DNA from 4 places in the Lichenibacterium dinghuense genome. Region 1 is predicted to be linked to each of the others. Evidence: riboswitches for the same ligand, from Rfam matches in the RefSeq annotation. Region 1 holds a riboswitch; each other region holds the start of a gene.
What was found. Region 1 has a riboswitch for fluoride ahead of L7N97_RS12695 (glycoside hydrolase family 15 protein). Riboswitches for the same ligand answer to the same signal wherever they lie in the genome.
Positions count from the first base shown of each region.

Region 2: another riboswitch for fluoride. It lies ahead of L7N97_RS21145 (universal stress protein); the one in region 1 lies ahead of L7N97_RS12695 (glycoside hydrolase family 15 protein).
Region 3: another riboswitch for fluoride. It lies ahead of L7N97_RS21190 (MutS-related protein); the one in region 1 lies ahead of L7N97_RS12695 (glycoside hydrolase family 15 protein).
Region 4: another riboswitch for fluoride. It lies ahead of L7N97_RS21165 (hypothetical protein); the one in region 1 lies ahead of L7N97_RS12695 (glycoside hydrolase family 15 protein).

Region 1 covers NZ_JAJLMN010000001.1:2,627,726-2,638,256, reverse strand. The annotation lists gene L7N97_RS12735 (glycerate kinase type-2 family protein) at 1-23, opposite strand, end outside; gene L7N97_RS12730 (carboxymuconolactone decarboxylase family protein) at 20-823, opposite strand; gene L7N97_RS12725 (MFS transporter) at 810-2,117, opposite strand; gene L7N97_RS12720 (LacI family DNA-binding transcriptional regulator) at 2,319-3,299, opposite strand; gene L7N97_RS12715 (isocitrate lyase/PEP mutase family protein) at 3,537-4,409, shown strand; gene L7N97_RS12710 (enoyl-CoA hydratase/isomerase family protein) at 4,448-5,170, shown strand; gene L7N97_RS12705 (TRAP transporter substrate-binding protein) at 5,205-6,233, opposite strand; gene L7N97_RS12700 (D-2-hydroxyacid dehydrogenase) at 6,430-7,395, opposite strand; fluoride riboswitch at 8,322-8,383, shown strand; gene L7N97_RS12695 (glycoside hydrolase family 15 protein) at 8,882-10,531, shown strand, end outside.
Region 2 covers NZ_JAJLMN010000001.1:4,429,132-4,434,711, reverse strand. The annotation lists gene L7N97_RS21155 (hypothetical protein) at 1-82, shown strand, start outside; gene L7N97_RS21150 (YoaK family protein) at 52-804, shown strand; fluoride riboswitch at 835-896, shown strand; gene L7N97_RS21145 (universal stress protein) at 949-1,731, shown strand; gene L7N97_RS21140 (universal stress protein) at 1,763-2,500, shown strand; gene L7N97_RS21135 (hypothetical protein) at 2,606-2,860, shown strand; gene L7N97_RS21130 (universal stress protein) at 2,857-3,663, shown strand; gene L7N97_RS21125 (hypothetical protein) at 3,694-3,909, shown strand; gene crcB (fluoride efflux transporter CrcB) at 4,013-4,441, shown strand; gene L7N97_RS21115 (YeiH family protein) at 4,459-5,514, opposite strand.
Region 3 covers NZ_JAJLMN010000001.1:4,440,868-4,451,398, reverse strand. The annotation lists gene L7N97_RS21250 (hypothetical protein) at 1-293, shown strand, start outside; gene L7N97_RS21245 (TolC family protein) at 305-1,810, shown strand; gene L7N97_RS21240 (multicopper oxidase family protein) at 1,848-3,260, shown strand; gene L7N97_RS21235 (cupredoxin domain-containing protein) at 3,481-3,924, shown strand; gene L7N97_RS21230 (copper-binding protein) at 3,957-4,247, shown strand; gene L7N97_RS21225 (copper-binding protein) at 4,372-5,097, shown strand; gene L7N97_RS21220 (hypothetical protein) at 5,103-5,459, shown strand; gene L7N97_RS21215 (Crp/Fnr family transcriptional regulator) at 5,563-6,246, shown strand; gene L7N97_RS21210 (hypothetical protein) at 6,388-6,603, opposite strand; gene L7N97_RS21205 (MurR/RpiR family transcriptional regulator) at 6,631-7,677, shown strand; gene L7N97_RS21200 (tyrosine-protein phosphatase) at 7,670-8,260, shown strand; gene L7N97_RS21195 (hypothetical protein) at 8,408-8,716, shown strand; fluoride riboswitch at 8,982-9,041, shown strand; gene L7N97_RS21190 (MutS-related protein) at 9,061-10,531, shown strand, end outside.
Region 4 covers NZ_JAJLMN010000001.1:4,435,237-4,439,210, forward strand. The annotation lists gene eno (phosphopyruvate hydratase) at 1-1,012, opposite strand, end outside; gene L7N97_RS21165 (hypothetical protein) at 1,014-1,214, opposite strand; fluoride riboswitch at 1,242-1,302, opposite strand; gene L7N97_RS21170 (MFS transporter) at 1,344-2,609, opposite strand; gene L7N97_RS21175 (low affinity iron permease family protein) at 2,617-2,982, opposite strand; gene L7N97_RS21180 (LysR family transcriptional regulator) at 3,077-3,967, opposite strand.

The DNA of each region.
Region 1 (10,531 bases):
GCGGATGGGAGGTCGGGCTTCATGCGCGTGCGCCGAGTTCCTCGAGGACGATGGGAAGCGCGACCTCGAAGGTCTCGATGCCCAGGGTGCTGGCGAGTTGCATCACCTCGAGGATCTCCTCCGCGCTCGCGCCGAGGCCGAGAGCGTTCTCGACGTGGATGTGGGTCCCGGGGGCGAACTGGTGCGTCGCCGACACATCCGTGGCGATGTAGATGAACTCCTTGACCTTGGGCTCGAGGGCCCCCGAGCGCCAGGGCATGGACGAGAACGCCGTGAAGGCGGCGAAGTAATCGGGATCAAGGGCGAGCAGGCCGTCCCAGACCGGGTTCCAGTAGCCCCGGCGTTTCACGAACTCAGCCTTCAATGCTCCCCGTCGAGCGTCGTCGCGGGTCGGAGATGCGGCGGTGTCCCCCTTGGCGGCGAGCTTCTCGGTGAGGATCGGCACGCCGAGCACGCAGGCGTGGACGCCGAGCGTGCTGGCCAACATCAACGTTTCCAGGATCTCGTCGGCCGTCGCGCCGGCGTCGATCGCCGCACGGCAATGTGAGCGGATCCCCGGCCGGTAGAGGTGGGTTGCGGCCGCCGACAGGGACAGCCCGACGAGGTGCCGTGTCTTCGGTGCGAGGCGACCGGCCCGCCATGGATGGCTCGCGAGATCGACGTAGGCCTCGACGAAGTCGGGGTGGGTCTCGATGAGCGGGTCGAGCGCCGCGGACCAGAGCCCCCCGAGCCCCACGAGGTCGGCGACCTTGTCGCGGGCTTGGTCCCTCGCCCGGCCGCCGCGCGTCGTCCCCCGATCCGGCGCCCCGTCATTCGGCGACATGGGCGGCTCCCCAATCGCCCGCGACGGTGCGGGGCTGGCGTCTGAGCACGAGCACCAGGATCACGATGGCGACGATGCCGTAGCCGGCGATCACCTGCAGGCCGCCTTCGAGGTGGCCCGTCGCGTCCTTGATGGCTCCGACGATGTATGGCGCCGCGAAGCCCGACAGGTTGCCGAGGGAGTTGACGACCGCGAAGGCGATGGCGGCCGCGGCGGGCGACAGCAGGCCTGGAAGCAGCGCCCAGAAGACGGGGAGCGCGGAGAAGACGCCGAAGGCCGCCACGCACAGGAGGACGAGCTTGGCGACCGGAGCGGCGACGAGGGTGGACCCGCCGAGACCCGCCACCGCGAGCGCCATGGGAACGACGAGGTGGATCCGGCGCTCGTCGCGCCGGTCGGACCTGCGGCCCCACGCGACCATGCCGACGGCGGCGACGAGGAACGGCAGGGCGGCGACGAGGCCGGTCGTGGTCAGGCTGAGTCCGAATCCGTGCACGATCTGGGGCAGGAAGAAACTCAGGCCGAAGTTGAAGAAGACGATGCCGAAGTAGACGGCGGACAGGAGCAGGATGAGGGGGTTGGAGACGACGCCGGAGAAGCCGTGCGTCACGATGGCCGTCCTGCCGCCGCGCTCGGAGGCGAGCTGCGCGGCGAGCCAGGCCCGCTCCTCGGGCGCGAGCCATTCGGCTTGCGACGGGGAGTCGCGCAACACGAGGAGGACGACTCCGGCCAGCAGTACGGCCGGCAGGCCTTCGACCAGGTAGAGGAGCTGCCAGCCCTTGAGTCCCCAGAGTCCGTCCATGCTCATCAGGTAGCCCGAGATCGGGGAACCGATGACGCTGGCCAGCGGCATGGCGGCCATGAAGCTCGCCACCACACGCCCGCGATGACGGTTCGGGATCCAGTAGGTGAGGTAGAGCACGACGCCCGGGAAGAACCCGGCCTCCGCGGCGCCGAGCAGGATCCGGGCGCCGTAGAAGCTCCACTCGTTCCAGACGAACGCGGTCAACATCGACAGCACGCCCCAGGTCGCCATGATGCGGGCGATCCAGCGCCTGGCGCCGTAGCGCTCGAGCGCGAGGTTCGAGGGCACTTCCAGGAGGAAGTAGCTGACGAAGAAGAGCCCGGCGCCGAGGCCGAACACGGTGGCCGAGAAGCCGAGGTCCCGGCTCATGGTGAGCGCGGCGAAGCCGACGTTCACGCGATCGAGGAAGCCGACGACGAAACACGCGACGAGCAGCGGCACGAACCGCCGCAGCACTTTCCGCATCGTGCGGGCCTCGATCTCATCCATGGCCAACCCCTCCCGGACGACGCGTCTTCGACGCCGATTCATGTTAGCGCAAACATAAGAGCCGGCGCGCCGGGTTGCAAGCGTGAAACGCGCCGAGGTCGTCGCACCCGGCCCGACCAGACGGGCCGGCCCGCTCGGAGCCCGCGTGGGATCGGGGCCGGATCCGTCTCGAGCGCGCGGAGGACGTGCGCGGACCCGGTTTCAGGCGCTGGCGCGTTCCACGATGGTGAAGCCGAGGTCGAGGACGGCCGGGCCGCTCGCGCGGCCCGTCAGGCGATCCATCAGCATGGAGGCGGCGCGGCGGCCGATCTCGTAGCGGGGGAAGCGAAGCGTGGTCAGGGGCGGCGACACGCTCTCCTGCAACTCGTTGTCGTCGGATCCCACGATGGCGATGCGCCCCGGGACATCCCAGCCGCGGCGGTTGGCTTCGAGGAGGGCTCCCGTTGCGAGGACGTCGCCCGAAAGGAAAACCGCGTCCATGTCCGGTGCGGACCCGACGAGCCGCACGAGCGCCTCGCCGCCGCTCCGGAGCCCCGGTTGGCTCTCGAGGATCAGGGCGGGGTCGGCGTCCACGCCCGCGCGCGCGAGCGCCGTGAGGTGTCCGGCCCGTCGCTCGGCCGCCCGGTCGTTCTCCTTGACGGGCAGGCTGACGAAGCCGATGCGGCGGTAGCCTTTCTGAAGCAGGAACTCCGTCATGGCCTGCGCGGCGTCGTGGTTCGAGAAGCCCACCGCCATGTCGACCGGCGGCCGGACGACGTTGCCGGTCTCCACGCAGGGGATCCCGGCGTTGCGCAGCATGGCCCGGCTGCGGGCCGTGTGCTTCGTGTTGTGGAGCAGGATTCCGCAGATCCGCTGCGTCAGGAACGCCCGGATGGCGACCTCCTCGCCCCTGAGCGTGTAGCCGCTGTCCGAGATCATCAGGGGGTGTTCCGAACCCAGCATGTCCGACACGCCCTGGATGGTCTCCGCGAAGAGGGAGTTGCGCAGGCTCGGCACGATGAGGCCGACGATGTTGGTCCGCTGCGAGGCGAGGCTGCTGGCGATCCGGTTCGGGACGTAGCCCGTGGCGTCGACCGCGGCCTCGATGCGTTGGCGCGTCTCGGCCGTGACGGAGTTCGGGTCCCGCAGCGCGCGCGAGACCGTCATGGCCGAGACGGCCGCCATAGCGGCGACGTCCTCCATGCGAGGTCCCGGGCGGCGGATGTCCTTCCCCGTCGTCCGAGTCGAACCAAGGTCCCGTCGCGTCATCGGTTGTGATCCAGCAAAGACCCGACCTTGCCCCATCTCCCGGACGGATGAAATGGCCGCGTCGCACCGGACCATGTTGCCTCCCCGACCAGGCTCCGGTATGTTTGCGCTAACAGACACAGCTGCGGACGACCGACCGGCCCGACCCGCAGCCCACGATGGGAGATGCCCTTGACCCGTTCCGAAGCGTTCCGCGCCCTGCTGAGGCGCCCGCCCTTCGTCTGCATGGGCGCGCACGACGCCGTGACGGCCAAGCTCGCCGAACAGGCGGGTGCCCCGGCGATCTACGTCAGCGGCTTCGCCGCCTCGGCGATCGTCGCGGGGGCGCCCGACATGGGGCTCCTGTCCCAGACGGAGATGTTCGAGCACATCCGCCGCATCTGCCGGGTCACGAAGGTCCCGGTCTTCGCCGACGCCGACACGGGCTACGGCGGCGTGCTCGACGCACAGCGCACGATGCGCCTGTGGGAAGAGGCCGGGGCGTCCGTCCTCCATCTGGAGGATCAAGCCGTTCCGAAGAAGTGCGGGCATTTCGCGGGCAAGCAGATCGTCAGCGCCGAGGAGATGCAGCAGAAGCTCCGCGCCATGCTGCAGGCGCGCCGCGATCCCAACTTCTTCATCGTCGCGCGCACGGACTCGCTCGCCGTGACGGGGCTCGAGGACGCCATCGCCCGGTTGACGAGGTATGCCGAGGTCGGGGCGGACGGATTGTACTGCGACGCCATGGAGAGCGTCGAGCAGATGAAGGAGATCAGCCGCCGCCTGCGGCCCCTCGGCAAGCCGTTGCTGTTCAACATGGCGCGATCGGGCAAGAGCCCGTACCTTTCGCTCAACGAGGTCCATGAACTCGGCTTCGACTACGCGCTCTGCCCGATCGAGCCGATGTTCGCCATGCACAAGGCCGTCAAGACCATGATGGAGCGCTTCATGGCCGAGGGCTGCTCGACCGATGCCGTCGCGGACCTGCTGACGCCCTTCGATGAGTTCAACGAATTCGTGGGCATGTCCGAGATGGTGGCGAGCGAGCGGCGGTTCGCCGGCTGAGCCACGAGCGGGCGGAGGCGCCCGGAAGGGAGGGGAGCATGACCGATGTCCTCGTCGAGCGGAGGGGGCGCGTCGCCGTCCTGACCCTGTCGCGCCCGCGGGCCGGCAATCGCATCACGCAACCCATGGCGGCCGAATTGATCGCTGCGCTCGACGGAGCGAGGCGGGACTCCGGGACCGCGGGCTGCGTCCTGACCGGGGCCGGCGACGTGTTTTGCCTGGGCGGTGACTACCAGGGTGCGGGGCCCACGACGGCGGGCCGCATGGAGTTCGGACGCGCCCACATCGACCTCATCGATGCGATGTCGCGGCTCGGCAAGCCGCTCGTCGCCGCCGTGAACGGCGATGCCCATGCGGGCGGTTTCGCCCTCACGGTCGCCTGCGACATGGCGTTCGTGGCGGAGGACGCCACCATGGGGCTGCCGGAGGCGGCGCACGGGCTCTTCCCGTTCCTGGCCCTCTCGATCGTACGGGACACGTTGCCCAAGAAGCTCCTGTTCGAGATCGTGTACGGCGCGCGACTGCTCGATGCACAGGAGGCCTGCGCGCACCACCTCGCGAACGCGGCCCTTCCGAAGGACGGCGTGCTGGCGCGGGCCATCGAGACGGTCGAGCGGGCGGCGCGCGCCAACCCCGACGTCCTGGCCCTCGGCCGGGACCTGTACCACGCGGCGCGGAGCACCAGTGGGGCCGAGGCGCTCGACATGGCCCGTTTCGCCCTCGGGGCAGCCCTGGGGGCCCGTGACGAGGCTCGGCCCTGACGCAACCCGCCGGGCGAGCGTGGCTGGGCATCGCTCAAGCCAGCTTGCCACAGACCGCCTCCAGCTCCGACCAAGCTTCCGTCCCGTACCTCGCCTTCCAATCCGTGTAGTAGGAGGTCTTGGCGAGCACGGCGCGGAACTGCGCCTTGTCGACGTCGCGGAACGCCATCCCCTTGGCGGTCAACTCGCTTTGGAGCGTTCGGTCCCGCTCGGCCAGGTCGGCGCGCTGGTCGAGGACGGACCGATCGAACTCGGTGACCAGGATGGTCTTGAGATCGTCCGGCAGGCGGCCCCAGGCGCGCCGGTTGGCGAGCGGCCAGTAGCCGTCCCAGCTGTGGCCCGTCATCGAGCAGAACCTCTGGACTTCGTAGAGCTTGGTGGTCTCGATCAGCGACAGCGCGTTCTCCTGACCGTCGATGACGTGCGTTTGCAGGGCGGCGTACACCTCGGCGAAATTCATCGGCGTCGGCGAGGCGCCGATGGTGGCGAAGAACGACGTCAGCATGGGCGCGGGCGGGACCCTGACCTTGAAGCCCAGCAGGTCGCGGGGCTCGCGGATGTCCCGGTTCGACGCCGTGATCTGGCGGAAGCCGTTGTCCCATACCTTGGCCGGGCAGAGCAGGCCGACCTTCTCGATCTGGGCTCGCGTGTAGCGGCCGAGACCGCCGTCCATGGCCTTCCAAACGGCGTCGTATTCCGGGAACGCGTACGCCGTGTTGGCGATGCCCGCGACCGGGACCAGGGTCGCGAGGATGGAAGCCGACAACAGGAGGAGTTCGATGCCGCCGACGCGGAGTTGCGACAGGACGTCGGTCTCCGTGCCGAGTTGATTGGCCGGGAACAGGCGGATCTCGATCCGCCCGGCCGTCCGATCGCGGATTCGATCGATGGCCTCGCGCATGCGGACGTTGTTCGGATGGGTCGGGGCTTGGCCGGTGGCGAACTTGAGGCTGAACTCCGGGCTGGCCGCCCGAACCACGGCGGGTGCGGCGAGCGGTGCCAACAGGCCCGCGGCCAGGACCGTGCGGCGATCGGGACCGGCCCCGAGGTTATGCTTCGTCATGGACTTCCCTCCCTCGTCTCGAGCATCCTTCCACCAGATCCCGTGCCGCGCGGGCTTCGTCGGTGCGGGCGTTCGCCGGCGGCCGTCCGGCGGGGATCGCGGGACCGGGGATCGACCGTCCGCGGTTTCCACCTGCCCTCTTCGGCGAGACCGGGCCTGCGCCCGTGACCACACGTCCAGGTCCGCTCGGCTTCTCTCAGTCGCCGCCCGTCGCGGGGTCGAGCTCCTCGCCGGCCACGAACGTCTCGATGTTGTCGATCAGGCGATCGGCGAGCCCCTGCATGGCCTCGTCGCTGGCCCAGGCGACGTGCGGTGTGACGATGACGTTCGGAAGCGCCGCGATCCGCATCAGCGGACTGTCGCGGGTGGGCGGCTCCGGCGAGGTCACGTCTATCCCCGCGCCACTGACGAGCCCCTCCCGCAGGGCGCGCTCAAGGTCCTCCTCATTCACGAGACCACCGCGCGCGGTGTTGAGGAGCAGGGGCCTGCGCTCCATGCGCCGGAACTCGGCCATCGCGATCAGCCCCTGGGTCTCGGCCGTCAGTGGAACGTGGAGGGAGATCACGTCGCTGGTGGCGAGGAACTCCTCCCAGGACACATGGGACGGACCGGGCGAACGCTCCCCCTTCCGCCCGGCGAAGCGCACGTCCATGCCAAGCGCTTCGCCGATCGCCGCGACCCTCTGCCCGAGGGCTCCCTTGCCGACGATCCCGAGGCGCGCGCCGCCGAGGTCGCGGATCGGGTGATGGAAGAAGCAAAACTGTCCGGCCCGTTGCCATTCGCCGTCCAGGACGTCCTGCCGGAAGGGGATGAGCGACCGGCGCAGGGCCAGCATCAGGGCGAGGACATGCTCGGGGACGGTTCGAACGGCGTAATCGCGGATGTTCATCACCGTGACGCCGGCCTCGCGGCAGAACGCCTTGTCGATGCAATCGGTGCCCGTGGCCGCCACGGCCACGAGCCGGAGCGTCGGGAGGCGACCGAGGATCTCGGCCGTCAGGACGACCTTGTTGACGATCGCGATCGTCGCGCTCCGAAGCCGATCGAGCACCTGCTCGGGAGACGTTCTCTCGTACTCGACATAATCGTGGGCGAAGTTCGGCCGACGCAGCGCGATTTGCCGGGCGATGGTTCCGCGATCCAGGAAAACGACTTGGTGCATGCCGGCGCGTGTCCTCGTTCAGCCGGGACGGACCAAGACGGCGCTCGCCGATCCGCCCTGTATCGTGTTATCGATAACATACCAAGCGAGCGCTCAATGCAAGCGCACTTCGGGATACACACCCCGATCGAAGAGGAGGCGACCCGCAAGGCTTGAAGTGCGGCTGAACGCCAAGCGCCACCTCTCCGTTGATTGCGCGAACATGGACGGTTCGCCGACCCGCGGAGATCGGCCGTCAGACGGCTTCCACTTCGGCCGTCCACTCGCCCGCAGGCGTCCCGACCGCCGTCGGGTGCGAGTCGATGGGGTGCAGGAGGCACGGGGGTGAGGGCCACGATCTCCCGCACGCTCCGGCAATCGTGCATTCTCCCGACTGGACAGGGATGCGAGGCCGCGTCGCGTCGGGAGCGCATGTCATGCGCACCGCATGTGGGCGGCCGGGCGTCGCGCCGATGCGGGCGCTTGTGGCGCCCGATCGCACCACCCCGATGCCGACATTTCCACGTCGTCGAGCGGCGACGACCGCCCTGCGATCGTGGGCGCCCCGATGATGGCCGGAGCCCATCGACCATGGCCTCTGCCCCGCGTGGCTCCGGCGCCCACGCGATGAGCGGCCGACCCGGATCCGCGCGTCGACGACCCCGCCGCGTGTTCGGTCCGAGCGAGGCGCATCGCAGCCGCGTCGTCTCCCGGAGGTCGGGACGGGGATCGCGCCATGGTTCCGCCGTCGGCGCTCGCGGACCGGGCATCGAGTCGTCGGACGCGGGCGGCGGTGGGCGGGGCCTGCCCGTCACGCGACCCGCCATGGGACCCTGTATGGGGCGATGCACGCTCCGGGTCGGCGATCCGAAGCCAAGAGGCACCTGCCGCACCTCGCCTGAGGTGGTGCATGGTAGAACCGGGAACTTTCCGCTTCGAGCTACGTTGGGACGTTCGGCGATGGAGTTCGCCATCGAATGCCGTCAGGGCTGATGACTCCTACCTGAAGTGCCACATGGCACGGGAGCGGCATCGCCTTGTCTCGGGCTTCGAGAACTCGTTCGGCATTCCCGCGACGTCGTGCTCGCTCAAACGAGCGTCCTGACGTTCGATCGTGCGGTGTCCCATCCCATCCCAGGCTCCATGTCCCACGGTCCGAGCGGACGAGCGTACGCGGCCGCGCGCCCGATCCCAGGGTGCGGGTCGACGCCGGTCCTGGATCTTCGGCCCGCCCCGGTCGATCCACGGCGATCGGACCGGGATGGTATCGGGCGGATGGCTCGAAGCGGGTGCGTCCCGAGCGATCGAGAACGGGTCCGGGGGCGCAGCGCCGGTCGGGACGGCGCGCGGGAACGTCGCCGCGAAAGGTGGATCGCTCCCCGAGATCAACGTCGCGAGCTTGGTCGTGGATGGCCCGGTGAGCGCGCCTCCCGGAAACATGGAGGACTCCGAGATGGTCAGATCGATCGACGGTCGTGCCGACCCGGTCCCGGGAGGGAGCGTGGGCATGGCGGGCTCCGCGTCGACGGTGGTCGAGCCGGCGCCCGCGCCCGCGCGGGACATGCCGTCGCGCTTCAACGACGACCTCGCGCTCGCGGCGGTCGGGAACTGCAACATCGCCGCCCTCGTGGACCGCAACGCGCGCATCTCCTGGTGCTGCTTCCCGCGCCTGGACAGCGATGCGATCTTCTGCGGGCTGATCGACGACGCCCATGACCCCTACGACGGTTGCTTCACCGTGGAGATCGAGGACCTCGCCCGATCGGAGCAGCACTACCGTCGCAACACCGCCATCGTGAGCACCGTGCTCACGGCGCACGACGGCAGCAGCGTCGAGGTGGTGGACTTCGCGCCGCGCTTCAGGAAGCACGATCGCATGACCCGTCCCTCGATGATCGTGCGGCGCGTCTTCCCTCGCGCCGGCAGTCCCCGCATCCGCGTGCTGGTCCGTCCCAAGCCCGCGTTCGAGGGTGGGACCTTCGTCCGCCGGGTTGGCAGCCATCACATCAGCTTCGTCGGGAACGAGACGTCGTTCCGCCTGATGGCGAGCGGGCCGATCTCCTACATCGCCGAGGAGGTCCCGTTCGTCCTCGGCGAGCCGCTCGACCTGCTGCTCGGACTCGACGAGTACCTCCACAAGTCGGTCGCCGAGACGGCGCGCGAACTCTTCGAGCAGACGGAGCAGCACTGGTTCGAGTGGTCGCGCAATCTCTCCATCCCCTTCGAATGGCAGGACGTCGTGATCCGCTCCTCGATCACACTCAAGCTGTGCAGCTTCGAGGACACCGGCGCGATCGTCGCCGCCCTCACGACCTCGATCCCGGAATCGGCGGGCTCCGGACGCAATTGGGACTACCGGTATTGTTGGCTGCGGGACTCCTTCTTCGTCGTGAACGCGCTGAACCATCTGGGGGCGACGAACATGATGGAGGAGTTCATCGCCTACATCACCAACGTCGCCGCCCTTTCCGACGACAAGTCGCTCAAGCCGGTCTACGGCGTCGTGCCGGGTCACCCGCTCGAGGAACGCTTCGTGGGAAGCCTCGGCGGATATCGCGGCATGGGTCCCGTCCGGGTGGGCAACAAGGCCGAGGAGCAGGTCCAGAACGACGTCTACGGCAGCACGATCCTGGCGGCGACGCAGATGTTCTTCGACGAGCGTCTGTCGCGTCCCGGCGACCGTGGGCTCTTCGAGCGGCTCGAGAGCCTCGGGAGGGTCGCCGCCCGGGTCGCCTTCACCCCGGACGCCAGCCTTTGGGAGTTCCGGGGGAGGACCGAGGTGCACACCTACACCGCCGCGATGTGCTGGGCGGCATGCGATCGCCTGGAGGCCATCGCCGACCGCCTGGGATTGCGGGAGCGCGCGGCGCACTGGGCCGAACTCGGCGGTCCCATCCGGGAACGGATCCTCGCCGAGGCCTGGGACGAGGATCGTGGGACCTTCGTGGGGAGCCTCGGCGGCGATGAGCTCGACGCGAGCCTGCTGTTGCTCAGCGACATCGGATTCGTGGCCGCCGACGATCCCCGTTTCATCGGGACCGTCGAGGCGATCGGTCGTGAACTGAAACGTGGCGATCACCTCATGCGCTACACTCGCCCGGACGACTTCGGGGAGCCCGAGGCGGCGTTCATGGTGTGCACCTTCTGGTACGTGGAT
Region 2 (5,580 bases), 1.8 Mb from region 1:
CAAGTTCACGAGCCGGACAGCCGCGGAGACGCGCTATGCGGATGTCCTCGCGTGGCTTCACAGCCTCGCGGCCCCGCGCTGATGGTGTCCCGCCCCGTCGCGGCGCAGCCCGTCGTGGCGGCATGGTTGGCCCTCGTGGCCGGTGCCGTCAACGGCATCGGCGTCGCCGCGACGGGGCGGGACACGTCCCACGTTTCGGGCGTCACCACCTCCGTGATGGGTCACCTCATGCACGGGCGGGGCAATGCCGCGATGCTCGGCATCGCGCTGGTCGCGAGCTTCCTCTCCGGCGCGGTCGGTTGCGGGCTGTTCATCGCGATCCGAGAGGGGCGACCGGAAACGGGCACGCTGCGGTCCCTGCTGATCGTCGAGGGCATCCTGGTGGCGTCGGCCGGCCTGGCCCTGGCGGCTTGCGGCCGGGGCGGGGGTGCCGAGTTCGCGGCCGTGCTGCTGCTCGCCTTCGCCATGGGCCAGCAAAACGCGACCAGCAGCGCGCTGCTCGGCGACCAGGTCCGCACCACCCACGTCACCGGCATGGTGACCGACCTCGGCCGGGAGATCGGCCACCTCGTCTTCGACGTCGCGGGCGGGACGCGCCGCGACGGCCCCCGGCGGACCGACGAGGTGCGGCTCGCCAAGTCGGGCTCTCTCTTCGCCGGCTTCATCCTCGGCGCGCTGGCCGGGGCCAGCGTCCTGCTGTGGTGGGGCGAGGCGGGGTTCTTCGTCGTGGCGGCGGCGCCGGTCGCGGCCGCCCTCCTCGTGAGGGCCGACGCGAGCGAGACCACAGAGTGGAGCCCGCCGTGATGGTCAGAGTCAGACTACATTTCCCGGGTCGAGACATCGGGCGATGGAGTCCGCCTTCGACCGCCTCCAGGGCTGATCACTTCTGCACGACATTGCTGGTAGATGCGGAGCTACGCCTTCCGCAATCGACCGACGGAGGGTGAAATGACTTATCGTGACATCGTCGTCTACTTGGACACTGGATCGGCGACGTCGGCGCGGGTCGATGCCGCCGTCGAGCTGGCGCGCAGGTTCGAAGCCCGCCTCACCGCCGTGAACCTCGTTCCCGCGGTGTCGTTCGACGGAGATTGGCAGCTCTGCCGGGACAGTCTGCAGTCCTCCTTTGAGGAGGCCGCTTCGCGGGCGGGCGTCGCCCACGGCCACCGCGACGTTCCGCCCGACGCGAGTGCCGCGCGCGATTTCTTCGCTCATGACGCGGACCTGCTCGTCGTGACCCAGCCGGATCGGCGAAACGCCGGAGCGGTGCCGGTCGACTTCCCCGGCCGCCTTCTGCTCGCCGCGGGCGTGCCGCTCCTGTTGCTCCCCGTCGGCTGGGACGCCGCCCGCGCGATCGGCCGACGTCCGACCGTCGCCTGGAACGGCACCGGCGAGGCGACCCGCGCGGCGCACGACGCGCTGCCCTTCCTGCGCGATGCCGTACGCACGGCCCTGTTCACCTTCGACGCCCGCTACGGACTGGGCGACGCGGCGGTGGAAGGGTTCGCCGCCCACCTGCATCGACACGGCGCGGAGGTGGTCGTCGACGGCTGGCGCGACGACGGCCGCGGCGACTGGCTGTCGGCCCTCTTCGCCAGCCTCGACCGCGAGCGCTCGGACCTCATCGTCGCGGGCGCCTACGGCCATCCGCGTATCGCCGAGCGCCTGTTCGGCGGCGCGACGCAGGACCTGCTCGGCCAAGACCTCCTGCCCGTGCTGCTGTCTCATTGAGCGGAACACCATAGGACGGGGAGGAAGCGGCATGGTCGTGGATCTGATCGTCTGCCTCGACTCGACGACGCCGGGCGCTCCGGCGCTGCTGGCCAAGGCCGTCTCGCGCGCGGCCGCCTGCCGGGCGCGCCTCCGCGTGCTCGACCTGTGTGCGCCCGATGCGCTCGGCATGGCGACGTCTCCGACCTCCCTCGAATTCGTCGAGGACATGCGGGCCGCGTTCCGGCTCGGCAGGGTCGATGGGCACCACGAGATGGCCCCGACCGATCCGGCCGGGCTGCTCGAACGCACGCTGTCGGCCGATCTCGTGATCGCCGGACGGGGTGCCGCGACTTCGCCTCATCGTTCCGGCGTCTCTGCACCCGCGCTCGGCGCCCTCGGCCCTCCCGTGCTGATCGAGGCCGACGGGAGCGCGGGGCCAGCGGGGCGGCGCATCCTCCTCCCTTGGCGGGCGGACCGCGCCAGCACGCGTGCGATCCACGACGCGATGCCGCTGCTGAAGACCGCGGACGAGGTCGTGCTCGTCCCGCTCGACGACGGGTCGCCGGCGACCGTGATGCGCCGTCTCGCCGGTCGCGGCGTCAGGGTCCGGGCGGAGACGAGCGTCGACGATGCCGACAGCGCCCTCGCGCCGCTGGCGCGGCGGGTCGGGGCCGACCTGATCGTGGTCGGTCTCGGAGGGCCGGCCCACTGGCGGGCACCGACCGTGCTTACGCTTCTCGCCCGCCTGATCGACGATTCCTCGACGGCCCTGCTCGTGTCCCGCTGAGTTCGCGCCATCGATCGAGCGGAGCGGACGAGATCATCGGAGAAGCCAATTGGATTGTCTTGCAGAGCAGGACTTGACTGTCGGCGTAAGATACGGGGGGAGGACATGATCGACGATCGATACCGTAGGGGTGAACCCTTCGCCGTCGAAGAGGATGATCTGGAGGCGGATCTCGCGACGCTGCTCGTCGCGTTCCGATCCATGGCCCACCCCGTCTCGCTGTCGTCGGGGGGGACTGGCCCGGCCGACGGACGGGACGGTGCGGAACAGCGGAGAGACGCTCACCAGGCGCCGGCCATGTTGCTGTCCCGCCGCGGCGCTTGGAGCACGATGTTCGATCGAACGGAGGCATGGACATGACGACGACCATCCTGGCCGTGCTGGCCGATCGGCACGGCGTCCGCTCCTGCCTGGAAGCCGCTCTCGCGGCCGCCGAGGCCGTCGGGGGGGAGGTCGCGGCGCTGCACGTCGCCGTCGATCCCGCCTCCACCATCCTGCCGACCGAGGAGATCCTCACCGACGACCGCCGCGCCGCTATCCTGCGCGGGGAGGCGGAGGAGCGTCGGGCCGTGCGTGACGCCTACGACGCGGTCGTGGCCGCGCTCGGCCCTGCGGGCTTCCGCTGGATCGACGCGGGGGGAACCGAGACGACGGCCATCGACGCCCACGCCGCCGGCGCGGCGCTGATCGCCGCTGCCGTGCCCGAGCGGCATTATGCGGGCGAGGCGCAGGAAGCCCTCCACGCGGCGCTGTTCGACACCGGCCGCCCGGTGCTGGTCGTGCCCCGCGGCTGGCGGCACCGGCCGGTGCGCCGCATCGCGGTCGGCTGGCACGAGGATGTAGCCTGTCGCCGCGGGATCGCGGACGCGCGGCCCTGGCTGGAGCGGGCCGAGGCCATCCGGATCCTGGCTATCGACGGAGGCGACGACGCCGCCCTGGACGGCGCGCGAGCGCTGTTTCGCGATCTCGGCCTCGCCGCCGACTTCTCGGCGGTGGACGCCGAGGAAAGCTCGCGCGGGGACGCGTTGCTCTCGGCCGCCGGGGACGCGGATTGGCTCGTGATGGGCGCGTTCCGGCGCGGGCGCTTGCTCGACTGGCTGTTCGGCAGTGTCAGCGAGACCGTGTTGCGCGAGGCGACGATGCCGGTATTCCTCGTGCACTGACGGCGCGGGGCTTTGAACTGGGAGCAGGGAATGGAACGAGGTGGATGGAAGTTCTGGTGCCGCCGCCACGAGCGGCTGCTCTGTTACATCGTGGCGGTCGATGACCGGGCCGAGGCCGAGAAGGGGTTGCGCAACCACGACCCCTTCGCGGAGGTCCTCGACGTCGAGCGCGTGCCCGACAAGGTGTTCGCGCTGCTCGACATGCAGCCCGGTCAAGTGACGGGCTGGAGCACGATGAACTGGTGAGCGGCGGAACGGCAGAGCGGATCAGCATGCGAAGGGAAAGAGACGGTGTCTTCCTCATGAGGACAGCGCAGGCAGCAGCTGGCGCGAACACCGAGCGTGCGCCATGGACCTCGTGACGGTCCTCGCCGTGGCGGCGGGCGGCGCGCTCGGCACCGTGGCGCGCTATCTGCTGGCACTGGCCCTCGCGCCGATCAGCGGCACGCTGCCCTGGGGCACGGTGGTCATCAACGTCGCCGGCTCCTTCGTCATCGGGCTGTTCGGCACGCTGACGCTGGCGCACGGCCGCTATCCGGCGCCCGAGGTCGCCCGCCTGTTCGTCATGGTGGGCTTCTGCGGCGGGTTCACGACCTTCTCCTCCTTCAGCCTGCAGACGCTCGACCTCTTGCGCGCCGGCGCCTACGGCCGCGCCGCGGTCAACGTCGCGGCCTCGGTCGCGTTGTGCCTGGCCTCCGTGGCGCTCGGCCACCTCGCCGGCGCGGCACTGAACGGCGGCGCCGTGCCCATCGTTCAGGCCAGCATCGAGGAGGACTGATGCCCGCACGGCGCCCGTCAGGCGACGCCCATCACGCGGATCAGCGCGAGGCTGACGAGGCCGAGAACGACCAGCGAGGCCGTCACGGCCGCGGTGACGCGGACGCCGGCCTTCGCCACGACCCGCACGTCGACGCCAAGGCCCAGCGCCGCCATCGACACGGTGGTGAGCGCGCTGGCGGTGGCGGCGATCGGCGGCAGGGCCGGTGCCGGGATCAGCCCGAGCGAGCGCACCAGCAGCACGAGGAGGAATCCGACGATGAACCACGGCACGAGCTCGTGCAGCGCGGGGCGTCCGAGGCGCGGCCTGTCGCCGGCGGTGACGTGCGGCGCGGCCTCGACCGGCTCGTCGCGCAGACGGCGCGTGACGAGCGACAGGGCGAGCACCACGGGGCCGAGCATCAGTACCCGCACAAGCTTCACCACCGTGCCGACCTGGTTCGAGAGCGCGCCGATCGGCAGCGTCGCGGCCAAGACCTGTGGCACGGCATAGACGGTGAGCCCCGCCAGCACGCCGTACTGGGTGAGCGACAGGCTGAGCACCGGGACCAGCAGCGGCAGGAGCAGCACCACGACGACGCCGAGCACGGCCGTGAAGGCGATGGACGAGGCGACGTCGTCGCCGTCCGCGCCGATCACCGGCGCCACGGCCGCGATGGCGGAGTTGCCGCAGATGGAGTTGCCGCAGGCGACCAGCACGGCCATGCGCTTCGGCAGGCCGAGCAGGCGGCACAGGGCGTAGCTCGACGCGATGGCGAGCGCCACCACGAGCGCGATGCCGCCGATCAGCGCCGGGCCGAGCGCCAGCACGGTGGCGGCGCTGACCGACGCGCCGAGCAGCACCACAGCGACCTCCAGCAGCACCTTGGCCGAGAAGGCGATGCCGGGCGCCCAGCGCGGGCCCGGCGTCCAGGCGGAGCGGATCGCCACCCCGAGCAGGATCGCCAGCACGAGCGCTTCGAGGTAGGGCTCGCCGACGAGCCGCGTCTCGATGGCCTGCAATGCCACCGCCACCAGGGTCACGACGATGCAGAGAACCAGCCCGGGCAGAAGGGTGGGTCGGATGCGGGACAAGATGTTCACCTCGTTGATGTGGGAGGAGCCCGCGCGACGGTCGCGTCGGTCGGCCCCTGTCGGGTG
Region 3 (10,531 bases), 1.8 Mb from region 1:
CGGCTTCCCGACCCGGGGCTCGGCCGATCGCGGCGGGCCGCTCGGCGGCCCTTTCGGGAGCGCTCGGCCTGCTGCTCCTCAGTGCCGCCGGTGCGGCGGCGCAGACCTATCCGTCGCTGCTGGCCCCGGCCGATCCCGCACGGGGCGGCGCCCGGCTGCGCTACGTGCCGGTCACGGCCGGACTGAAGCGCTTCGGCGTCGTCGGCCCCAAAGATTGGGTCGCGCTCAACCGCGCGGTCGGGCCGAAGGCAGTGCCCGGACCCGGGCCGGCCGCGCCGGAGGGCATGCGGTGAGCGCTGCGGCCATGGCCACCCCGGCCCGATGCGCCCTGAGCGCAGCGACCACGCGGTGCGCGGCTCCGGCCCTGTCGGCCTGTGCGGCGCTCGCCCTGTCGGCCTGCGCGGCCTTCTCGCCCGACGGCGGCATGGGCCGCGTCGCCGCGACGGTGTCGGCCGACACCGGCAGGTCGGTCGCCAAGGTGTCCGACGAGGCCGAGGCCGGGGCGGCACGGCGCGCGGTCGCCGGCCTGCTCCGGAGCCGCCTCTCGCCGGATGCGGCCGTGCAGGTCGCGCTGCTGAGCAACCGAGGCCTGCAGGCAGCCTTCCACGACCTCGGCGTGTCCGAGGCGGCCTATGTGCAGGCCACGCTGCCGCCCGTGCCGCGCTTCACCTACGCCCGTCTGACCGGCCCCGGCGAGATCGACATCACATACGCGCTTGTCGCCAGCCTGTTCGACCTCGCGACGCTCCCGTCCCGGAAGGCGATCGCCGAGCGACGTTTCCGGGCCGCGCAGGACCGCGCGGCCGAGCAGGCGCTCGCCCTCGCGGCCGAAACGCGGCGGCAATATTTCCGGGCCGTCGCGGCGGGCCAGTCGGTGGCCTTCCTGGAGCAGGCCCTGGGCAGCGCCGAGGCGGCCTCGACGCTGGCGACGCAACTCGGCGAGAGCGGCGCGCTGAACAAGCTCGAGCAGGCGCGCGAGCACGCCTTCACGGCGGAGATCGGCGCCCAACTCGCCAAGGCGCGCGTCGGGCAGCGGGTGGAGCGGGAAGCGCTTGTGCGGCGCCTGGGCCTGTGGGGCCCGGACCTCGGGTTCAGCCTGCCCTCCGCCCTGCCGCCCCTGCCGCGCCGACCCCGGGAGAGCGGTGCGACCGAGGCCGAGGCGCTGCGCCGGCGCATCGACCTTCTCGTGGCCAAGGCCGACCTCGCGGCCCTCGCGGGCCAGTACGACCTCGGCACGGCCACCCGCTTCGTGAGCGCCTTCGACCTGGGTTTCACCAGCAACCCGGAGTCGACGGTCAAGGCCGGTGTCGCCCCGGACGGCAGCCCCACGATCGCCCGCGACGACATCCAGCGTCGGGGTCCGTCGATCGACTTCGCGGTGCCGATCTACGATTTCGGCGAGACAACGGTGCGGGGCGCGCGGGAAGCCTATCTCGCGGCCGCCCAGAGGCTCGCCGAGCGGGCGATCTCGGCACGGTCCGAAGTTCGCGAAGCCTACGGGCGCTACCGCGGCGAATACGACATCACGCGGCACTACCAGGGGACCGTATTGCCGTTGAACAAGACGATCCTGGACCAGTCCGTGCTGCAGTTCAGCGGCATGCTGGCCGACGTCAGCCAGCTCATCATCGACGCGCGCACCCGCATCCTGTCGAACATCCAGGCCATCGAGGCGCAGCGCGACTTCTGGATCGCAGCGGCCGACCTCGATGCCTCGGTGGTCGGGGGCGGCTTCGGCCCGGGCGCGCCGGAAGCGGCCGCGCCGACTACCGATGCGGCGCCGGGCCCCACCGGGGCGGCCGGCGGATGAGCGCGGCGCGGACCATCACCAACGAACGGAGAGCGGCATGAGCGGATTATCGAGACGCGGCTTCCTCGGCACGGGGGCGGGCGGCATGGCGCTGGTCGGCGCCGCGGCGGTGAGCGGCCGGGCCGCGGCCGCGGGCATCCCGGAAGCGCCGACGGTGGCGGACGGCGCCATGCGCCCGCCGCTGGTGCCGACGTCCGGCACGGACTACCAGCCCGTGGTCACGCTGAACGGCTGGACGTTGCCGTGGCGCATGCGCGGCGACTGGAAGGAGTTCCACCTCGTGGCCGAGCCGGTCGTGCGCGAGCTGAGCCCGGGCATGAAGGCCAACCTGTGGGGCTACAACGGCCAGTCGCCCGGGCCGACCATCGAGGCGGTCGAGGGCGACAAGGTCCGGATCTTCGTCACCAACCGGCTACCGGAGGCGACGGCCGTGCACTGGCACGGCCAAACGCTGCCCAACGGCATGGACGGGGTCGTGGGCCTGACCCAGCCCGGCATCCCGCCCGGTAAGACTTTCGTCTACGAGTTCATCCTGCGGCGCTCCGGCACCTTCATGTACCACCCGCACGCGGACGAGATGGTCCAGATGGCGATGGGCATGATGGGCTTCTTCGTGGTCCATCCCCGCGACCCCGCCGAGCGGCGCGTCGACCGCGACTTCGTGTGGCTGCTGAACGCCTTCGACATCGAGGCGGGCTCCTACGTGCCCAAGGTCAACACCATGACCGACTTCAACCTCTGGGGGTTCAACAGCCGCGTCTTCCCCGGCATCGACCCGATCGTCGTGCGGCAGGGGGACAGGGTGCGCCTTCGGGTCGGCAACCTCACGATGACGAACCACCCCATCCACGTGCATGGCGTCGACTTCCGCGTCACGGGCACGGACGGGGGCTGGGTGGATCCGCGGGCGTCCTGGCCGGAGGTGTCGGTGGACGTCGCGGTGGGCCAGATGCGTTCGATCGAGTTCGTGGCCGACGTGCCGGGCGACTGGGCTGTGCATTGCCACAAGTCGCACCACACGATGAACGCGATGGGCCACACGGTGAAGACCTACATCGGCGTCGACATGCGCAAGACCGCCAAGGCCATCCAGCGCATCGCTCCGGGCTACATGCCGATGGGCTCGAACGGCATGGGCTCCATGGCCAACATGGAGATGCCCATCCCCGACAACACGCTACCGATGATGGGCGGCGACGGGCCTTTCGGCTCGGTCGAGATGGGCGGCATGTTCACGGTGATGAAGGTGCGTCCGGGCCTTGCGGCCGGCGACTATGCCGATCCGGGCTGGTACCGCCATCCCGAGGGCACGGTCGCCTACGAGTGGGCCGGCGACGCGCCGAGTGCCGCGTCGGCTCCGAATGCCCCCGCTCCGGGCGATAAACCGGCCGCTTACCGCGTCGTCGATCCCCGGCGTAGGACCGCGGCGACTGGCGGCATGGAGCATTAGCCAAACGAACACGGGACAGGCCGGAGCGGCGGGCCGCGACGGCTTTGGAGGGCGGACCGCAGCCATGCGGATCGCCCGGTCGCGGAAACGCGACAGCGAGGTCGAGCGGGCCGGGGGCCGAAGCGCGCCATCGGTCCGGCCCGCTCGCGGACACGAACAACACGGATGGAGACAGCAGACGATGAGAAATGTCGCAGTATGGGTCGCGGCCCTGACCCTCATGGTGGGATACGCCGCTGCCGCTTCAGCGGGCCCGGGCGCCCCCGGGCATGCGCATGAGTTCGGTGCGGGGGAGCCTGGCGACGCCTCCAAACCGGCCCGCCTCGTCCTGGTGACGATGCGCGAGACGGACGACGGCAAGATGGTCTTCTTCCCGTCCAAGCTCGACGTGAAGGCGGGCGAGCAGGTGCGCTTCAAGATCACCAACGCCGGCAAGGCCGACCACGAGTTCATGCTCGACACCGTCGAGCATAACGCGACGCACAAGCTGGCGATGGAAAAGCATCCCGGCATGGAGCACGACGACCCGAACGGCAAATCGGTCCCCGCCGGGCAGACCGCGGACGTGCTGTGGAAGTTCAGCAAGCCCGGGACCTTCGAGTTCGCATGCCTTGTGCCGGGCCATTACGAAGCTGGCATGCACTCGACCGTGATCGTGCGCTGAAAGCGCGTCAGAACATCTCAGGAGCACGCAAGATGAACAGGATCTCGACGGGGCTGGTCGCCCTCGCGGTCGCGCTCGGCGCGGCGAGCGGCGCGCTCGCCGCCACGGTGAACGGCGACGTGCAGAAGGTGGACGCCGCGGCCGGCAAGGTGACGCTGAAGCACGGTCCCATCCCGGCGCTCGATATGGGTGACATGACGATGGTCTACACCGCCAAGGATCCCGCGATGCTCAAGGGACTCAAAGCCGGTGACAAGGTCAAGTTCGAACCTGCGGAAGTCGATGGCAAGTACGTCGTGACCAAGATCGAGAGAGCCAAGTAGAGCGGTCTGGCCCGTCGCGCGTGAGCCGCGGGCCTGACGTCGCGAGAACGTGAAAGACCCCGGCGGGTCGTGCGGTGCCAGCCGCGCCATGTGCCGGGCTCCCCCTCCTCGATGAGACACGATCATGAAACGCAAGATCCTCGGCGCCGCGGCGCTGGCGCTCGCCGCATCCCTGCTGCTCGAACCGGGGCCGGCCGTCATGGCGCAAGCCGCCCGGGGTGCGCCGGCCGCCTTCGCCCGGGTGCGCGACGTCATGGCCGGCCGCTTCCGCGACGAGAAGCTCGCGGGCGATCCCGATCAGGACTTCGCCGCCCTGCTTGCCGCCGCCGAGGAGGAACTCGTGTTCCTGTCGAAGACGCAGCTCGACTACGGCGGCGACAGGCACCTGCGCGAGATGGCGCAGCGCGTCGGCGGCGACGCCCGCAGGAGCATCGACGACCTCAGGGACTGGCAGGTCAGGTCGCGCGAGGTGGGCTATCGGGCCCAGCCCGACCAGCCGCCGCCCGGTTCCGGACCGCTCGACCGGCAGAGCGCCGCGGACCTCACCCGCCCGGTCGCCGCACCCGCCCCCGAGCCGGCAGCGGCGGCGGTCCCGGCACCCGTGTCGGCCGCTCCGGCCTTCAGCGCGCCCCTGGTGGCCGCGACGGTCAAGAAGGTCGACCCCGCCTCCGGCAAGGTGACGCTCGACCACGCGCGCATTCCCAACATCGACATGGACGCCATGACCATGGCGTATCGGCTCCAGAACCCCGCCGCGCTCGCGGGGCTCAAGGCCGGCGACAGGGTGCGCTTCTCGGCCGAGCAGGTGAACGGCCAGACCCTGATCACGCGCATCCAGCCGGCGCGCTGAGCGGCGTGCGGTCCACCGACCTCTGGCTCCGGCTGTTCGCCGCGCTGCTGTTCCTGTTCGGCGCGGCATTCAGCCCCGTGCCCGGCCACGCGGCCGAGAGGTCGCCCTCCTGTCCCGGCGCGGCCGGCGTCTCGGTCGCGGCGCCGGACGGGCAGAGCCCGGCGATGGTCGAAGACCGCGGCGAGGCCGTCGGCCACGGCGAAGCGCCCTGTCCGTCGGACAGCTGGCAGGCGCCATGCGCCGCGCCCGAGGCCCTGTCGCCGCCGCGCCGGTGCGCCGCATGCCGCCACGGCCGGGTGCCCCGGCAAACGCTGGACGGATGCGCGCGAGAAGCGCCCGAGAGGCCTCCGCGGCTCGCCTGAGTTCGCCGCCAGTCTCCCTCGGTCCCTTCATCGCCGGCCTTGCCCGCCGCACCGCCACGGGGTGGAGCATCCGGGCTCGCGCCGCTCGCCGGAACGAATCAGCATGCAGATTGACGATACGAACGGACCGCCCCCTCGGGACCGGCGGCCGACGCTGCTCGACCTCGTCGTTGCCGATCCCCGTGCTTTCGGGGGCCGCCGCACCGCCTTGCCCGAGGGCGGCCGGATCAGCGTCGACGGCGACGGGGATGCGCCCGTGGTGTTGTTGGAGTGGGGCCGGGCGACGGTCACCATGCCGACGCCCCAGGGCATCGACGTCTTCCTGACGGACCTCGAAGCCGGCGACATCATCGGCGAGGGCGCGTCTCTGGACGTCGACGGCGGGGCCGTCACGGTCAGGGCCGACGAGGATGCCTCGGCTTGGTTCCTGGATCAGGCACGCTTCAGGCAGCGCGCGGCGGATTGCCCGGACTTCGCCCTCGCGGCCCTGGACGCCATGGGCCGCAGGCTCGGGCGGGTGAGCCAGCGGCTGGCGGAGGCGTCGACCTTCTCGACGCGTGAGCGAATCCACGCCGAGTTGCTCCGGCTGGCCGGGGCGGACGTGGGCCGTGCGCCCCGGCCGGTGCGGATGATGACGCACGAGGCGCTCGCGACCCGGGCCGGGACGCAGCGGGAGGCCATCACGAAGGAGCTCAGCCGCCTGCGCCGGCTCGGCATCGTCGCGGTCTCCGGGCGCACCCTGACCGTCGCGGCGCCCGACCGCCTCGGCCGGAGGCGTGGCGCCTGAGCCGAGGCGTGAGCGAGCACCCGGCCTGACCGGCCGGGTGCTCGCTCTTGGATCGTCCGATCTGCCCTTGGAGACCGGCCATCCTCCTTCGCCGAATGACGTGGCGGGGCGACCGAGGCCGGAGTTCGGCGTGGGCGTCGATCAGCGTATTCCGGCGTCGCGGCCTCGCGGGGGCGGAAGGTATTCGGCCCGCGCCCCGTCGGCTGTGTCGTTCGCAATGGCCGAGCGGCCCTGGGCCTGCACGTCACGGTTCTCGTGTCTGTCGTAATCCTTCCTGCGGATGCCGGTCTCGTGCGGGTCCGCCAAAGCGGGAGCCACGGTGGCCAGCACGGCGAGGACGGACAGGATCTTCTTCATGGATCGGTTCACTCTTTCCGCTCGCTCATGGCGAGCGAGGGAAAGATCGTCGATGTTGGGCGCGGGTTCTGTGTGACTTTCCACATGTCACTCTCCGAAGCGGCATCGGCCTCGCGCCTGGGTGATTGTCGCTTCTGCTTCGACCGTGTAGGATCGAGTAGTATTTACGATATGGAGGTGGCGCCATTGGGCGGGGACGCGTTTCGGGCGAGGCTCGACGAATCGGCGGCGGGGCTAGCGCCGAGCCTCCTGAAAGTGGCCCGGTATATGGATCGACATCGGGCCCGCGTGCTCGCCGCCTCGGCCGCGGGCATTGCGGGGCTCGCCGGCACGTCAGATGCGACGGTGGTGCGGACCGCGCGCGCGCTCGGCTACGCGGGCCTCCCCGAGCTCAAGCGGGCGCTGGCGGAGTCGCTGGATCCGCCCTCGACGCCCGCCGACGAGATGCGCCGCACCCTCGGCGAGGTCGGGGCGGATGTCGGCCACGCGGTGGACGCTGTGCTCGACGCACAGGAGGCGGCGCTCCGGTCGCTGCGAACGCCGGGGACGCGCGACGCCCTCGCAACCGCGGTTGCGGCGCTCGCCGGCTCGGAGCGGATCGCCCTGTTCGGGATCGGCCCGACCGCCCACCTCGTCCGCTACGCGGCCGTGCCGCTCGGCCGCGCCGGCCGGCGCACGCTGCTGCTCGACCGCACCGGCCGCGGCCTCGCCGACCAGCTCCTCGATCTCGGTCGCGGCGACGCCCTGCTGGCACTCGCCTACGGGCGGCCCTATCGCGAGATCGCCGTCGTGCTCGGCGAGGCGCGGCGGCTCGGCCTGCCGGCCGTGTTGATGACGGGCGAGGGCGACCATCGCCTCGCGGCGCTGGCCGACGTGGTGCTGGCGGTGCCGCGCGGGGCCGCGGGCCGGGCCGCGCTGCACGGGGGCACGCTGGCGGCGCTGGAAGCCCTCGTTCTCGGGCTGACGGCGGCGGCCGGCGACGGTGCGCTCGCGACGCTCGACCGGCTCGGCACGCTGCGCGCGGAGCTCGACCCGCCGCGGCGGGGCCGGACCGAGGGAGGCCGCCGTGGCTGACGCGCCCTCATCGCATGCCGCCCGCCGCCGTCGCCGCGTCGCGCTCGTCCTGGCCGCGCTGCTCCTCGGGCCGCCCCTGTCGGTCGCGGGCTGGGCCGGCCTGCTCCGCCTGACCGGCAACGTCCACGAGTTCGAGCCGGGGATCTACCGCTCGGGCCAGCTCGGCGCCGGCCGGCTGTCGTCCTTCATGGCCGAGCACGGCATCGCCACCGTCATCAACCTGCGCGGGGCCAACCCGGGCCGGCCCTGGTACGACGCCGAAGCGGAAGCCGTGCGCCGCGCCGGGGCCGCCTATGTGAGCGTGCCGCTGTCGGCCAATCACGAGCCGGATGCAGCGACGCTGGCAGCCCTGGTGCGTGATCTCGAGGGCGCGAAGGCGCCGCTGCTGATCCACTGCGAGGCGGGGGCGGATCGCTCCGGCCTCGCGGCCGCGCTCTACGAGCGCCTGGTGCTCCATCGCTCCCCCGAGGTAGCCGCCGGGCAGCTCTCCTTCCGCTACGGCCATTTCCCCTGGCTGATCAGCCGGTCCGGCGCGATGGACCGCACCTTCGCGAAGGTCGTCGGCAAGGGCATACCCGATTGAGCGGCGCGGGACAGGCCCGGCCAGGGCGCGGCGCGGCGGCCTCGCGCCGAACCGTCGTCGAACCGACTGGGTTAGGGGCTGATGCGAAGGCTGGCTCCGCGACGTCGAGGCCAACAGATGAGGATCGCTATGCTTCAGAGACGCGCCGTGAGCGCCGACGACAGCCACCTCGCCGTCTTCGAGGTCGACGGAGAGGAACTGAGGGCGGAAACCTGTGTGCCCTTCGCGCAGGTCGCGAACGACGCCGCGGGGATCATCGACGTCGTCCTGAAGGCGCCGAGCGGCCGCTTCGTCCGGGTCACGACCGTGGCCGACGGACCGGCCAGCCCCAACTCCTTGCATCGGGGGTGGTACGTCGCGAAGGTCATCGACGCGTTCGACGCCAATCTGCTCAGGGAGAGTTGGGCCGTCCAGACCGAGCAGCCGCGGGCGCAGGCGTCTCGCCCTCTCGTATGATCTTCAGGCATCGTGGCCAAATCCGGCATGCCTGTGACGTCCGACGCATTGATACCAGCGGTCGAAACTCCCAACCGCTGGCCAGTGCGAGTGCACGCCGCCGCTTGTGCGACGTAACCCGTCAGAATGCGTCAGCATTTTGACGGCTGGCGTGATGCCGCGAGGATCGTGGTCCGCTTCCATGCACGGACGGGAAAGGTGTCTTTCGGAGCTGGCCCGGCGGGGAACCTTCGACGGCGTCGTGGAGTTTGAAAGGTACTGGTCTTCGACCGGAGGGGATGGGGTTCCCCGTAAACGCCGCGTGGCTGATGACTCCTGCCGGACTGGGACCGGGAGCATTCGCCGTGGACGATTCGACCGCAACAACTCCAAGCTGTGAGGCCTCCTTCCCGGTCTTCGTGAGCCTGCTCTGGCGAACCGAAGCAGAGGCGCAAGAGGCCGCTCGTCCGCCCGACTGTTTTCACGACCTCGCCCTCGATGGCTTCGTGGCCGGGCTGATCGCGGGGCGCGAGCAGCACGCGCTGGCGCCGCTGTACGGGGCGCCGCTCGTCGAGATCGAAGCCGTCCGTCATCGGCAGGCAGTCGTCCGGGACCTGTACGACGAGGCGACGGCCCGGGTCTGCGAGGCGTTCTCCGACGCCATGCAAAGCGTCCGCGATAGCTTTGCGCAGGCCGACCGGCGTCGCCACGAGCTGCGGAAGCGTCGTCTCCTGCTCGCCGGGCTCGAACGCTATTGCGAGGGCCTCGCGACCTTCGCCCATGCGCTCGGCCGGTGCTCCCGCTCGTCGTCTGGCCTCCGCAGCCTCGGCGAATTCCTGTCCGCTCTCGTCGGAAGTGAGGCCTTTGGCGCGCTCCGTCGCGAGACGGAGGCAGTCGCGGCCGGCCTCGCCGCTGTGCGCTACGACGTAAAGGTCTACGGCGGCGGCCTGCGGGTCGAGCGGCACGGGGGCGGCCACGATCAGGGCGCCGAGGTCGAGGCGCTTTTCGCCAAGTTCCGCCAGGACACGCCAGCCGAACGGTCGCCCGAGCCGCGCGACGCTCCCGACCTCAACTCCGTCGAGGACGTGATCCTGGAGTTCGTGGCACGCCTCCAGCCCGAACTCTTCGCCCGTCTGGCCGCGCTGGCGAAGGGCGCCCGGGGCGCGATCGGTGCGACGCTGTGCCGTGTCGACCGCGAACTCCAGTTCTTCCTCGCCTACCGCGACGCCATCGCGCCCCTGCGGCGCGCCGGCCTGCGCTTCTGCCTGCCTACGGTGACGTGCGAGAAAGCCGTGTCGAGCCGGGACGGCTTCGACGTCGTGCTGGCGACGCGGCTCGTCCGGGAAGGGGCGCCGGTCGTCACCAACGGCTTCGACCTCGCGGCCGGCGAGCGCATCCTTCTCGTGTCGGGCCCGAACCAGGGGGGCAAGACCACCTTCGCCCGCGCCTTCGGCCAGATGCATCACCTCGCCAGCCTCGGGCTGCCCGTGCCGGGCAGCGCCGCCACGCTCCACCTCGCCGACGCCGTCCTCACCCACTTCGAGCGCGAGGAGAGCGTCGCGGACCGGCGTAGCAAGCTCGAGGACGACCTCGTCCGGGTGCGCGACCTGCTCGGGGCCGCGACGTCGGCCTCCGTCATCGTGCTCAACGAGATCTTCAGCTCGACCACCCTCGACGACGCCGTGTTCCTGGCCGGCGAGGTGCTCCGGCGCGTCGTCGCCCTGGACGCCCTCTGTGTGCTGGTGACGTTCCTCGACGAGCTGGTCGCGCTCAGTCCCACGATCGTCAGCGCCGTCAGCACGGTGGTGCCGGACGACCCCGCGCGCCGCACCTTCG
Region 4 (3,974 bases), 1.8 Mb from region 1:
TGATCAGAGCGGCATTGGTGCTCCGCTCGCGGATGCCGCGGCCGATGAGGGCCGGGTTCGTCGCATAGAGGTCGTCGCCGACGATCTGGAGGCGACCGCCGGCCGCCGCCGTCTGGTCGCGGAACCCGTCCCAGTCGTCCTCGGCGAAGCCGTCCTCGATCGACACGATCGGGTAGGCGGCGGCGAGCCGGCCGTAGAGGTCGAGCAGCGCTCCGGACGACAGCCGGCCACCCCCGTCCCGGAGGGCATAGCCGTCGCCGTCGCGGAACCCCGTCGCGGCGGGGTCGAGCGCGATGGCGACGTCGCGACCGGGCTCCAGGCCGGCCCGGCGGATCGCCTCGACAAGGAGATCGCAAGCTTCCACGGCCCCGGCGAGGCGGGGCGCGAAGCCGCCCTCGTCCCCGACCGCGGTCGACTGGCCGGCCGCCCCGAGCAGCGCCTTCAGCGCGGCATAGACCGCGACGCCGAAGCGCAGGGCCTCGGAAAACGTCGGCGCGCCGACCGGCACCACCATGAACTCCTGCATGTCCAGGCCGCTGTCGGCATGCGCGCCGCCGTTGATGACGTTCAGCATCGGCATCGGCAGGCGCCGCGCCGCGACCCCGCCGAGATAGGCGTAGAGCGGCAGGCCGGCGTCGAGAGCTGCGGCTCGGGCGATGGCGAGCGAGGTGCCGAGGATCGCATTCGCACCCAGCTCCCGCTTGTCCGGGGAGCCGTCGAGCCGGCACATCATGTGATCGAGCATCGCCTGCCGCCGGGGATCGTGACCGATGAGCTTGGGGCGGATCCGATCCTCGACGCTCGACATCGCGCCGATCATGCCGCGGCCGGCGTAGCGAGCAGCGTCGCGGTCCCGGCGCTCGCGCGCCTCTGCCGAGCCGGTGGACGCGCCGGCTGGAACCGAGGCCGAGCCCACGAGGCCGTTCTCCAGCGTCACTTGGACGTCGAGAGTGGGATTGCCGCGGGAGTCGAGGATCTCCAGCGTCCGGATATCGGCGATGCGGGACGCCATCTCAGGCCTCCCCGGTGAGGAGGAGGCGGATCGACGGCCGGCAATCGACAGTCAGGCCGTCGGATTTCAGACCCAAAACCGCTTCGGACGCACGGGTGATCACCGCACGCAGGTCGCGCTCGTCGACGCGATCAGCTGCCATCATGAGACGAACGATAGGTTCGTCTAAAAGCTGATCGAGGGTGGGGGAGTTAGCCTGCATGGCGCACCTCTGCTTTTCCCAAAACGGGCCTAAGCAGGAGTCATCAGCCACAAGGCAGTTAAACGGGAACCCCATCCCGGTATCATCAACGTAACGCTTCGGCGCTGACCCGGCAAGCCCCCTTTCACCTCATTTCGACATGGGGGGTCGTCCGAAAGCGCGGTCCCCGCCGAGGACGAAGCAGGCGAGCGCCGATGCGATGGCGGCGGCGACGATGGGGAAGGCGATCCTGTAGCCGAGCCACCCAATGAGGGGACCAGCTAAGATGGGGCCGCCCGCGTGGCCGACGTCCCACAGGCTGCCGAAGACGCCCATCGCCGCGCCGTAGCCGCCCCGGGTGGCGCGGTCGCCGATCAGCGCGGTGGTGGACGGCGTCACCATGGCGGTGCCGGCCCCGAACGCGGCGCAAAGGGCGAGGAGCCCGGCATAGTCGCTGCACCACGGGACCGCCGCCAGACAGAGGATGCAGAGGCTCATCCCCGACACGATGACCGGATGCCGGCCGACGCGGTCCCCGAGGGCGCCCATCGGTCCGCGGAGCAGGATGGAAGCGACGCCCTGCACGCCGAACAGCCATCCCACATCGACGACGCGGATGCCGATGCCGGTCGCGTAGAGGGGAAGGTAGGCCTGCAGCATGCCCACGCCCGCGTAGAGCGCGCCCTCGGCGAGGCTGGCGAGACGGATGCCCGGGTCGCCGAGGATCTGCGCGAGCCCGCGGCGGAGATCCGCGAGCACGTGTCGGGAGGCGCCGCTCCGCTCCGGGGCGCCGCCGCCCGGCAACGGCAGCAGGGCGAGCAGGGCCGCGACGCCGATCAGCCCCGACACGACGAAGGCCGGAGTGAACCCAACCCACGCCAGCACCGCGGCGCCCAACACCGGACCGAGCACCACCCCGGCGTTCTCGGCCGCGCCGTAGAGGCCCAACCGGCGCCCGCGCGCCTCCGGGTAGAGGCTCGCCACGCGGGCCGAGGCGGCAGGTGCATAGAGCGCAGTCGACAGGCCGTGGTAGAGGCGCAGGGCGAGGAGCTGCGGCCAAGCCGCGACGACCAGATAGAGGAATGGCGCCGTGGCCTTCACGCAGAGGCCCGCCAGCATCAGTCGCCGGAAGCCGAACAGGTCGGCCAGTGCGCCCGATGGGAGCTTGACGAAGATGCCGGTGACCGTGACGGCCGCGACCAGCAGGCCGATGACCGCGGCCGGGGCGCCGAGATGCGCGGCGTACAAGGCCGTGAGCGGGCTGCGCGCCATCTCGTAGCTGAGGCGGCCGAGGAAGCCGATGGCGCACAGCAGCACGAAGGCCCCGGGCCGCCGCGCCGCAGCGTCGGGCGCATTCGTCTCACCCTGGTCGGCGCCGTCGTTCGAAGGGGTCCGATTTTGGTCCGGGGATGTCACGGCGGCCTCACGCTTCCGGGTCGGGGCACGGCTTCGGGCCGAAGCGCGCCCTGATCGCCTCGATCTCACGATCGGTCATGCGCTCGATGCCGATGTATCGGTTGTCGGCCGCCACCAGCGCGGCCAGCAGCGTGTCGAGCTTGGCGTGCATGGCCTCGCTGTCGCGGTTCTGGGCGTTCTGGATCAGGAACACCATCAGGAACGTGACGACGCTGCTGACCGTGTTCATGATGAGCTGCCACGTGTCGGAGAAGCCGAGGGCGGGTCCAGCGACGGACCACAGCAGGACGACCGCGAAGGCGAGCGCGAACACCGCCGGGCGCCCCGCCGCATTGGCGATCCAGGTCGACGTGGTGGCGAAGAGACGGTTCATCGGGGCTCTCCGCCGGTGTGTCGGGCGTTGAAGGCCGCCAGTCGCGGCCGATGGCACCAGGATGCCGGGCGGAGGCCCGCCCGGGTCGGCGCCGTCACGGGGCCGCCCCCCGCCCACGCATCACGTCGAGGAAGGCCTCCTCGGCGCGGCTGCGGTAGCGGTCGCGGTGGCGCAGCGCCGTGAAGGCGCGCTCCGGCAGCGGCGAGCCGACCTGCACCAGCAATCCCGCCTCGATCGACGGCGCCGCCACAGAGGCCGAGAGCGCCGTCGCGCCGAGACCGGCCTCGACGGCGCCCCGCACGGCCTCGTTGGACGGCAGCTCGCAGGCGATCGGCAGGCGTTCCAGCACGCCGGCCGCGACGGCGGCGGCCTCGAAGATCGAGCGCGTGCCCGAGCCGCGCTCGCGCAGCACCCAATCGCTGTCCGGCCAGGCGTCCGGCGCCACGGCCGGCCGTTCGGCCCAGGGGTGACCGGGGGCCACGACCACCACGAGCCGGTCGCGCGCGACCTCCTCGGCGAGCAGCGCGGGGTCGTCGACATGGCCCTCGACGAAGCCGATATCGGCGGCTCCCTCCCGGACACCCGCCGCCACCTCGGCGGTGTTGCCGATCCGCAGGCGCAGGTCGATGCCCGGGTGGGTCCGGCGAAAGGCGACGAGGTGGCGCGGCAGCCAATAGCTCGCGATCGTCTGACTCGCGTAGACGTTGAGCGTGCCGCGCTTGAGCCCGCTCAGCTCGGCTAGCACGCGCTCGGCCGCCTCGGCGCGGGCCAGCACGGCGCGGGCCTCGCCAAGAAAGAGCGCGCCCGCCTCGGTGAGCGCGATGCCGCGCCCGACGCGGTGGAACAGCGTGGCCCCGTGCCGGCCTTCGAGGGCCGAGACGGCCGCGCTGACGGCCGACTGCGCCATGTTGAGCGCCTCGGCGGCGCGGGTGACGTGGCAGCGTTCCGCCACGGCCACGAAGATGCGGAGCTGTTCCAGTGTCATGAGTGGC